Regions from separate parts of the Burkholderia aenigmatica genome, predicted to be linked through region 1. Evidence: riboswitches for the same ligand, from Rfam matches in the RefSeq annotation. Region 1 holds a riboswitch; each other region holds the start of a gene.
What was found. A riboswitch is a leader RNA that binds a small molecule or an ion and turns the genes downstream of it on or off. The one in region 1 is predicted to bind cobalamin.
Positions count from the first base shown of each region.

Region 1 (3,273 bases):
GCGTCCTGCCGGGCCTCGGCGCGCGCCTGTTGAGCGAACTCACGCGCAGCGGCGCGCCGCCGGCCGACCGCGACGCACCGCCGCCGCAACCGGCGACGACGTCGGGCGATTTCATCGCGCTGTACCGCGACGCGATCGAACGGCTCGAAGCGCAGGTCGCGCGCGGCGATGGCCATCCGCCGATGCGCAAGCGCGAAGTCGACCTGATGTGCCGCTGCTTGCTGAGCTGCGCGACGCTGGCCGACGCGATCCGCTGCGCGCGCGAATTCTGCGAGATGCTGACGCCGCGCGCCGGCGCGCTATCGCTCGCGGTGCGCGACGGGCGCGCGACGTTCCGGATGGATTCGCTGCGCCGCACGCGCAGTCCGGCCGCGTGCCTCGTCGACCTGACCGGGTTGTTCTGCTATCTGCAGCTGTTCGGCTGGCTGATCGGGCAGCCGTTGCGGCCGATCGACGTGTGGCTCGGCCATCCGCGCCGCGACGACGCGATGCCGCTGCTCGGGCTGTTCAATGCGCCGGTCGAGGTCGGCCGCAAAACCTATGGCTTCGCATTCGATGCGGCGCGGCTCGAATGCCGTGTGATCCGGCAGCCGGCCGAACTCGACGCATTTCTCGTCGATTTTCCGTTTCGTCTGATTGATGCGGCGCCAGCCGTCGTGTCGTGGGCGCAGCAAGTGCGCGGTTTTCTCGATGCCGCGCTCGCGCATGAGCAGGCGTTGCCGGCGCTCGCCGAGCTGGCCGCATGGCTCGGCGTCAGCGAGGCAACGCTGCGGCGGCGGCTGGTGGCCGAAGGAAGTGGTTATCACGCGCTGCGGGAGCAGTGTCTCGCCGAGGCCGCGCAACGCTGGCTGCGCGAGTCGGACTGGGCGGTCGCGCGGATCGCCGCCCATCTCGGGTTCGGCGGCGAGGAAGCGTTCCGCCGCGCGTTCGTCCGGTGGACGGGTATCGCGCCGAGCCGGTTCAGGCGCGATTGCACGGCTGCGTCTCCTCCCGTTTCGTCAGACATGAAACGCAGCACCGACGCATAAAAGAAAGGATTTCGAAAGTTTTTGCGCGGTAATGACGTTTTTTCGCATCCCCGCGCGGCCGGACAATTGACGCGCCGGAGCGCACGCCATTACCCTTGCGCGCTGATGGTTCCCAGGGATGGGATCAAAAGGGAACGCAGGAGAGGCAACGCCTCGAATCTGCGGCTGCCCCCGCAACTGTGAGCGGCGAATCCGTGCCACTGCATGCCACTGGGAAACCGGGAAGGCCGGCACGAATGACGACCCGCGAGCCAGGAGACCTGCCATCGACCCGAGGTCCAAGCAGCCGCACCGGGCGGGGTGTCCCGGCGCGCCCGGCACCGCCGTTGGCGGTCGCCCGTTGCATGGACGGCCCGACCTCAGGATCCGCCCGATGTCCACCGTTACCGCATCCGCTTCCGCGCCGGAAGCGTCGCGCCGGCACGCCGCCGGCATGCACGGCCCGCACGCACGCGCGTGCCGTTCCATCTCGATCGCGCCCGCCGGCATGCGCCGCGCCGATGCCCGCAGCGACGGCGCACTGGGCTCGGTCCCGCGATCACCCGATCACCGATAACAAGACCGGCGCTGCCCGCCGCTCACGATCGACGCACGCGCAGCCCGACAACAACGACAGCCTCATGAAGATTCGACACCTCCTTGCCACGTCCGCCGCGACCGCGCTCCTGTCGCCCCTCGCCCACGCCGCCGGCGACACCGCGACTTCGCAACCGGCCCCGGCCGCCGAAGGCACCGACCTGCCGACGATCAACGTGACCGACACGCGGCGACTGCCCGAATCGTTCGACCAGCGCTATGCGACGACCCAGGTGCTCACGCGTACCGATCTCGACCGGCTGTCGCCGAGCGACCCGAGCATCACGCAAGCGCTCGCGACACTGCCCGGCGTGACCGTCTCGCAGAACGGCGGCCCGGGTTCGTCCGCGTCGGTCAGCATCCGCGGCTCGTCGGCCAGCCAGGTCGCCGTGTTCATCGACGGCATCCGGATCGGCTCGTCGACCACCGGCATCGCGCCGTGGTCGGACCTGCCGACCGAAGCGTTCGAACGTGTCGAAGTGATTTCGGGGCCGGCCGCCGCGTCGTTCGGTGCCAACGCGATGGGCGGCGTCGTGCAGCTCTTCACGCGCCGCGCCGGCAGCCAGCCGAACCAGACCACCGTGTCGTTCGGCGGCGGGTCGAACAAGACGTTCGACACGCAGCTCCGCACGTCGGGCACGGTGCCGTCGACCGGGCCGCTCGCCGCGCTCGGCGGGCTCACCTACTCGCTCGGCCTGCACTCGTACAACACGGCCGGCATCGATGCGACGCGGCCGTTCGCGTACGGCCATGAGGACGGCCGCAACCCGTACCACGCGCAGGATCTCGATGCGCGCCTCGGCTACGCGCGCGACAACTGGTCGATCTCGACGTTCGCGCTGTATCACCGCTCCGATCTGTCCTACGACAACAGCGGCTATGCGAACCGCCAGCTCGATCATCAGCTGACGACCGGTATCGCGTTCCACCTCGATATCACGCCGGACACGCAGTTCGACCAGTCCTTCGGTTATTCGAACGATCGCCAGTTCCTCTATGCAAGCGATCCGACCATCCCGACCGACCAGATCAATTCGCAGCGCATCAGCACGTCGACGTCGTTGACGCATCAGGAGCGCGGGTTCCATCTGTTCGGGCTGCCGCTGTCGGGCGAGACCAAGCTCGCGTACGACTTCACGCGCGAGCAGGCGTTCCTGCCGGTCGACGTTCCGAACGGCGTGCCGACGCGCAACGATTCCGCGTTCTCGCTGCACCAGTCCGCGACGCTCGGCAGCGTGACGATGTTCCTCGCGGGGCGTCATGAAATCATCGCCGGGCAGTCGGTGAATACGGGGAACGCGGCGCTGTCGTGGGCGATCACGCCGGTGTACACGGCGCGCGTGTCGTACGGCAATGCGTTCCGGCTGCCGACCTTCAACGATCTGTATTACCCCGGCTACGGCAATCCGAATCTCAGCCCGGAACGCAACACGTCGGTCGAGGCTGCGGTCGATGCGAACACGTCGTACGGCACGTTCACGGCGGCGATCTACGACACGCGGGTCACCAACCTGATCGCGTACAACCCGGCGACGTTCTCGCCGATGAACATCGGTCGCGCGCATATTCGCGGGATCGACCTGTCGTACAAGGGGACGATCGGCCGCTCGACGCCAGTGAGCGTCGCGGTCGGGATCCTGAATCCGCAGGACGAGACCAACAACTCGTG
Region 1 is NZ_CP184470.1:453,540-456,812, reverse strand. It holds gene ACN8ZM_RS34430 (helix-turn-helix transcriptional regulator) at 1-1,028, shown strand, start outside; cobalamin riboswitch at 1,118-1,311, shown strand; gene ACN8ZM_RS34425 (TonB-dependent receptor domain-containing protein) at 1,649-3,273, shown strand, end outside.

Region 2 (3,273 bases), on a different replicon from region 1:
TGCCGACCTGCAGGATCAGCTCGACCGGCAGCAGTTGCAGGATGCCGAACGCGACGGCGCCGCTCGAGATCATCACGCCGAGGAAGTTCCAGAGGCCCGACCAGATCACCGCGACGTTCGGTGTCAGCGAGTGCGTATAGATCACGGTCGCGACCGCGTTCGCGGTGTCGTGGAAACCGTTGACGAATTCGAAGCCGAGCGCGATCAGCAGTGCAGCGCCGAGCATCAGGTACGGGAACAGCGATCCTTCGCGCATCGGCGACAGATCGTCGATCAGGTGCGTGGCGATATAGACCGCACCAATCGCGAGCACCAGCAGGAAGACGGCATAGCCGAGCTGCCTGGTGCGCTCGACGGAACCCGAACTGTTCGGGGTAGACGAAGCAGGTTGATTCATGACGGTATCTCGTATGGGAACCGCGACCGATCCTAGCTTCGGCTAGCAGTCAGTTTGATGACAGTAGGGATGGCGAACGGTGGGGCTTGCGGCGACGTAAGGTGAACATCGCCATGCGATTGCGATACGGCACAACGCGTCGGCTGGCGTCGTGGCCCATATCGCGAACGCAACACGGCAGGAGGCTAGGCGCCAGTGTCGCGCCGATCGCCGTCCGCGATCAACATCCAGCCGTGCGGCGACGCAGCGAATGTCGTGCACGATAGCGGCGCCACGTCGATGCGGGTTGCCGCGCCGGAACCCATCCGCAGCGCATGCGCGACGGCCGCACGCACGATCGGCGCATGCGTGATGGCGACGATGTCTCGGCCGTGTTGCAGCGCGTTCAACCATGTGCCGACGCGGCGCATGGCTGCATCGAACGATTCGCCGCCGTGCGGCGACGCCAACGGATCGCCGATCCACGCGCCCAGCTCGTCAGGCTGGTCGCGCGCGAGGTCGTGCAGCCGCTTGCCGCGCCAGTTTCGGTAATCGATGTCGCGCAGCGCGTCGTCGATGTCGGCGTGCAGGCCGAGCGCATCGGCGGTCTGCACCGCACAGCGCGCCGGGCTGCACAGCACGAGCGAGCCGGCGACGTCCGTCCACCGGTCGCGCAGCGTCGCGGCGTCGGCGAGCCCGTGCGCGTCGAGCAGATCGTCGTCGGGAAACGTGCCGGTGCGCATCGCCCGGGTCGATGCGTGTGCAATCAGGCGCAGCGAGGCGTGCAGGTTCATGTGGGTTGTCGGGGGAGCCGGGACGGGCGCGTTCGCCCATTTTTCGCTGCTTCAACACGCGAACGTTCGCGCGTACAATTCGCCCGATACGAAACGCGGAAGCCGGTGCAATTCCGGCGCGGTCGCGCCACTGTAACCGGTGATCCATGATCCCGGAAGCCAGACCTGCCTTCGTACCCATCCAACATTTGTCGGGGCGCGATTCCCCTGAGGTGCATCCATGAGCGAAGCAGTGCTGAAGCCGGCGGTCGTACCGGCGCCCATCCCCGTCCGTGAACTGTTGCCGTGGGCCGTGTTCGTCGGCCTGATCCTGCTGCTCGCGATTTATTTCGTCGGCGCGGAACAAGGCGCAACGTCGCTCGTGCCGGGCATGTACGTGCACGAGTTCGTCCACGACGGCCGCCATCTGCTCGGCTTCCCCTGCCACTGACGCGGAGTTCACGATGGTCGGAAAGCTGCTCATGCGCGGGATGCTCGCAGGCATCGCCGCAGGCCTCCTCACGTTCGGTTTCGCGAAAATCGTCGGCGAACCGCAAGTCGATCAGGCGATCTCCTTCGAAGAAAAACTCGACGCCGCCAAGGGCGACGCGCCGGAACCCGAGCTGGTGAGCCGCCACACGCAGGCCGGCTTCGGCCTGCTGACGGGCGTCGTGACCTATGGCGCGGCGTTCGGCGGGCTGTTCTCGCTGGTCTTTGCATATGCTTATGGTCGCGGCAGCCGTCTCCCGGCACGACCGCTGGCCGCGTGGCTCGCGGTGGCGGCGTTCATCGCGCTCGTGATCGTGCCGAACATCAAGTACCCGGCCAATCCGCCGTCGGTTGGAGACCCCGACACGATCGGCTATCGCACGGGCCTGTTCTTCCTGATGATCGCGATCTCGATCGCGACGATGGTGTTCTCGGTCAGCGTGCGCCGCCATCTGCTGGCGAAGCTCGGGCAATGGAACGCGTCGATCGTCGCGGGGCTCGTGTTCATCGTGATCATCGCGGCCGTGCAGCTCGGGCTGCCGTCGATCAACGAAGTGCCGGCTGCTTTCCCGGCCGTCGTGCTGTGGAAGTTCCGCGCCGCGGCGATCGGCATGCAGGTGATCATGTGGACGACGATCGGCCTGCTGTTCGGCGCATGGGTCGAGCGCGGCGAACGTATCGGCATGCGCGCCGCCTGACGCGCACTGCCACGGGGCGCGCCTAGCGCAGCATGCGCGGCGCGCTCCACGTCGATTCGCGCGCCAGCGCGACGAACGCGGCCAGATAGTCGATCGACGCATCCGCCTCGCGGATGCCGAGGAAGATCTGCTTCGCGATCCCCTTCTTGCCGAGCTTGACCGGCACGACCGGCATCCGGTCGGCGTATTCGTCGGCCAGCCATCTCGGCAGCGCGGCCACGCCGCGCCCGCTCGCCACCATCTGCAACATGATGTCGGTCGTCTCGATCGACTTGTGCCGCTTCGGCACGATGCCGGCCGGCGTCAGGAACTGGTTGTAGATGTCGAGCCGGTCGGTTTCGACCGGATAGGTGATCAGGATTTCGTCGGTCAGCTGCTCGGGCGTCACGTAATCGGCGTTGGCGAAACGGTGTGCGTCCGCGACCACCAGCACCTGCTCGTAGTCGAACACGGGGTCGAAGCGCAGCCCCGGCTTGTTCAGCGGATCGGGGGTCACGAGCACGTCGATGTCGTAGCCGAACAGCGCGCCGATCCCGCCGAACTGAAAGCGCTGCTTCACGTCGACGTCGACGTCGGGCCAGCGCGACAGGTACGGCGACACGACCTTCAGCAGCCACTGGTAGCACGGGTGGCACTCCATCCCGATACGCAGCGTGCCGCGCTCGCCCTTCGCGTACTGCTTCATCCGCTCCTCGGCCAGCTCGAACTGCGGCAGCAGCCGGTTTGCCAGCTTCAGCAGATACTGCCCGCCCTGCGTCAGCCGCAGGCCGCGCCCCTCGCGATCCCAGATCGGCGTGCCGAGCTGCTGCTCGATTTTCCGGACGGTATGGCTGAGCGCCGATTGCGTGAGGTGCAGCGCGTTGGCGGCCGCAGTCAGCGAGCCCTGGCGCTCGACTTCACGAATGACGACGAGATGGAATCGTTCCAGCATGGTTAT
Region 2 is NZ_CP184469.1:39,094-42,366, forward strand. It holds gene ACN8ZM_RS17210 (inorganic phosphate transporter) at 1-397, opposite strand, end outside; gene ACN8ZM_RS17215 (histidine phosphatase family protein) at 583-1,170, opposite strand; cobalamin riboswitch at 1,216-1,358, shown strand; gene ACN8ZM_RS17220 (CbtB domain-containing protein) at 1,391-1,600, shown strand; gene ACN8ZM_RS17225 (CbtA family protein) at 1,614-2,336, shown strand; gene ACN8ZM_RS17230 (LysR family transcriptional regulator) at 2,359-3,267, opposite strand.
Region 2: another riboswitch for cobalamin. It lies ahead of ACN8ZM_RS17220 (CbtB domain-containing protein); the one in region 1 lies ahead of ACN8ZM_RS34425 (TonB-dependent receptor domain-containing protein).

Region 3 (3,273 bases), on a different replicon from region 1:
GACAGCGTCGTATCGGCCGAGCTCAGGATCACGATGTCGGCCGGCTGCTGGTCGATCCGGACGACGCCCTGCGTGTCGTCGACAAAGCCGCCCGGCGTGGTGCGCAGCAAATGCATCGTGGGTTACGCCTGTTGCGGCTCGGCCGCGCACGCGGCGTCGAACGCGCGTTGCAGCGCGGCCGCGTCGAGATCCTCGCCGATCAGCACGAAGCGGCTCGCGCGCGTTTCTCCGTCCTGCCAGCGACGATCGAAATAGCTGTCGAAGCGGCGGCCGACGCCCTGGATCACGAGGCGCATCGGCGCGCCGGGCAGCGCGGCGAAGCCTTTCGCGCGATAGATCGTGTGCGCTTCGACGACACGCTGCAGCGCGGCGATCGTCGCTTCGCGCGTGCCGGCGTCGCCCGACACGACGACCGAGTCGAAATCGTCGTGATGGTGATCGTGATCGCCGTCGTCGGCCGAGCCGTGATGGTCGTGACGCAGGTGGATCGTTTCTTCCGATGCCGATTCGAGACCGAGCAGCATCGCGAGATCGAGCTCGCCGCGCGTCGCGCGCACGATCTTCACCTGCGGCGGGATTTCGTCGCGAATCGCGGTTTCGATCTGCGCGAACGCTGCGTCGCCGACGAGATCGGCCTTGTTCACGATCACGAGATCGGCGGACGACAGCTGATCGGCGAACAGCTCGTGCAGCGGCGATTCATGATCGAGGTTCGGATCGGCGCGGCGCTGCGCGTCGACGGCCTGCGGGTTTTCCGCGAACTGGCCACTCGCGGCGGCCGGCCCGTCGACCACGGTCACGACCGCGTCGACCGTGAAGCTGTTGCGGATCGTCGGCCAGTTGAACGCCTGCACGAGCGGCTTCGGCAGTGCGAGGCCCGAGGTTTCGATCAGCACGTGGTCGATGTCCGCGCGCCGCTCGACGAGCGCTTCCATCACCGGATAGAACTCTTCCTGCACGGTGCAGCACAGGCAGCCGTTCGCGAGTTCGTAGAGCTGGCCCGATGCTTCGCCCTGCGCGCCTTCCGCATCCTCGCAGCCGATGCCGCAGCCCTTGAGGATTTCGCCGTCGATGCCGAGCTCGCCGAATTCGTTGACGATCACCGCGATGCGGCGGCCTTCGGCGTGCTGCAGGATGTGGCGCATCAGCGTCGTCTTGCCGCTGCCGAGAAAGCCCGTGACGATCGTGACGGGAAGCTTGCGCATGGTCATGGTAGGTCCTGTGTCGAAAATGGAATCAGCCCGGGATCGTCGCGTCGATGGCGGCGTGGCAGTTCATCTGGCGGATCGCGGGCATGCCGCCGCGCGATCCGGACGGACAGTCGCGGGACGGGCGGAACGACGAAGCGGACATGGTGCTTCCTTGCGAACGGTCGACATCGTGAATGCCAACACGGCTGCCGCCGGCCCGGTGCACGCCGCCTGCCGTTCGCCACGCCGGCCGGCGCGGGTTGGCGCGCAGGCGGATCGGCGGAGAAAGCGGGCAACACGCGGGTGTCGGGCCTGCTGCGGCCGTGGACGATGCGCCGCCTCCCCGCGGCGCTGAACCCCAACGTTTAGGCCGGTATCCGGGCTGACGAACACGCCGCTTCGCCTTCCCGGATGCACGCGGCATCCAGTGGCGGTCGTCCGCATGCGCGCGGCATGCGGCGAAGCGGCGTTGCGTGGCGCTTCTCGCGCGACGCGTTCGCTTACCGTTGCGGGGGCAGCACAGGTTGGCTCGACTGCGGCGCAGGCAGGCTCCCTGTTTCCCGTTTAACTGCGCGCGCCGGAGCGGCGCGCGCGAGCACCAAAACGCGTGCGAGTGTAGGCGGCGGTGCGGGGAGCGTCAAGGCGGAGCGGGCCACCGGGCCCGGTTCCGGATGGCCGGCGCACGTGGCCGAACGCCGTGCGCAGCGGTTCGCGCGGGTGGATCGCTGTGCTATCGTATGCGCCGCGTTCGGTGCTCGCATGCGCATTGCGCGCCTGCAGTTAAACGGGAAACAGGAGGCGGACCACCGCCCGGCCTGTGCTGTCCCCGCAACGGTACGCCGCCCGCGCGCTGCGCTTCCCCGCGCACGCGCCCAGGCCGCCCACGATGCCACTGCCCTTCAGCCGGGCGGGAAGGCTGCGGCCTGGCAAGCGGCCAGCCCGGATACCGGCCGACGCAAGGGGCGAGCCCGAGGCTCGCCGAACGCCCGATCCGCGGGGGACGGATGGGGTGCGCATTCCGCCCGCGTCCGCGCGGGCTTCGTTCGATCCGTCATGCGTTTCCTGTCTGCTGGCCGCCGCCGTGCCGCCCGCCTGCCCTGTTCCACTGTTTCGACACGGTGCGCACCGTGCCGCGCTCGATGAGCCGCGCCTGGCTCATCGGCGCCGGCCCAGGCGACGCCGACCTGCTGACGCTCAAGGCCGTCCGTGCGATCGGCGCGGCGGACGTGCTGCTCGTCGACGATCTCGTGAATCCCGACGTGTTGCGCCATGCGCGTGCCGATGCGCAGATCGAGCACGTCGGCAAGCGCGGCGGTCATGCATCGACGCCGCAGGAGACGATCGTCGCCGCGATGCTCGCGCATCTGCGCGCGGGCCGCAGCGTCGCGCGGCTCAAGGGCGGCGATCCGTTCGTGTTCGGCCGCGGCGGCGAGGAACTGGCCGCACTCGGCGCGGCGGGATTCCCGGTCGAGGTCGTGAACGGCGTCACCGCGGGCATCGCCGCACCGGCCGCAATCGGCATCCCGGTCACGCAACGCGGCGACGCGCAGGGCGTGATTTTCGTCACGGGCCACGGCGCGGGCGCCGGCGAACCCGACTGGCGCGCGCTCGCGGCCACGCGCATGACGATCGTCATCTACATGGGCATTCGCCGCCTCGACACGATTGCAGCCGCGCTGCGTGAAGGCGGCCTGCCCGGCGATACGCCGTGCGCGGCGATCGAGAACGCGACGCGCCCCGAACAGCGGCACGTGCTCGCGACGCTCGACACGCTCGTCGAACGCATCGGCGCGACTGGCATCGGCTCGCCGGCCATCGTCGTGATCGGCCGCGTCGCGGCGTTCGCCGACGATCCCGCGGTACGTGCCGCGCTCGGCAGCGGCGCATGATGCGCGTCGCGCTCGGCGTCGGTTTCCGCGCGGGCGTGACGGCCGCGCAACTCGATGCCGCGATCCGCGCGGCGCTGACCCTGTACCCGGGCGCCGAACCGGCGCTCGTTGCGACGCTCGCCGACAAGGCGCGTGCCCGCGCGCTGCGCACGCTGTGTGCGCGCCGCGGCTGGCCGCTCGTCGCGTTCGACGCG
Region 3 is NZ_CP184468.1:1,879,287-1,882,559, reverse strand. It holds gene cobN (cobaltochelatase subunit CobN) at 1-116, opposite strand, end outside; gene cobW (cobalamin biosynthesis protein CobW) at 123-1,211, opposite strand; cobalamin riboswitch at 1,541-1,808, opposite strand; cobalamin riboswitch at 1,923-2,160, shown strand; gene cobA (uroporphyrinogen-III C-methyltransferase) at 2,330-3,079, shown strand; gene ACN8ZM_RS08765 (cobalamin biosynthesis protein) at 3,076-3,273, shown strand, end outside.
Region 3: another riboswitch for cobalamin. It lies ahead of cobW (cobalamin biosynthesis protein CobW); the one in region 1 lies ahead of ACN8ZM_RS34425 (TonB-dependent receptor domain-containing protein).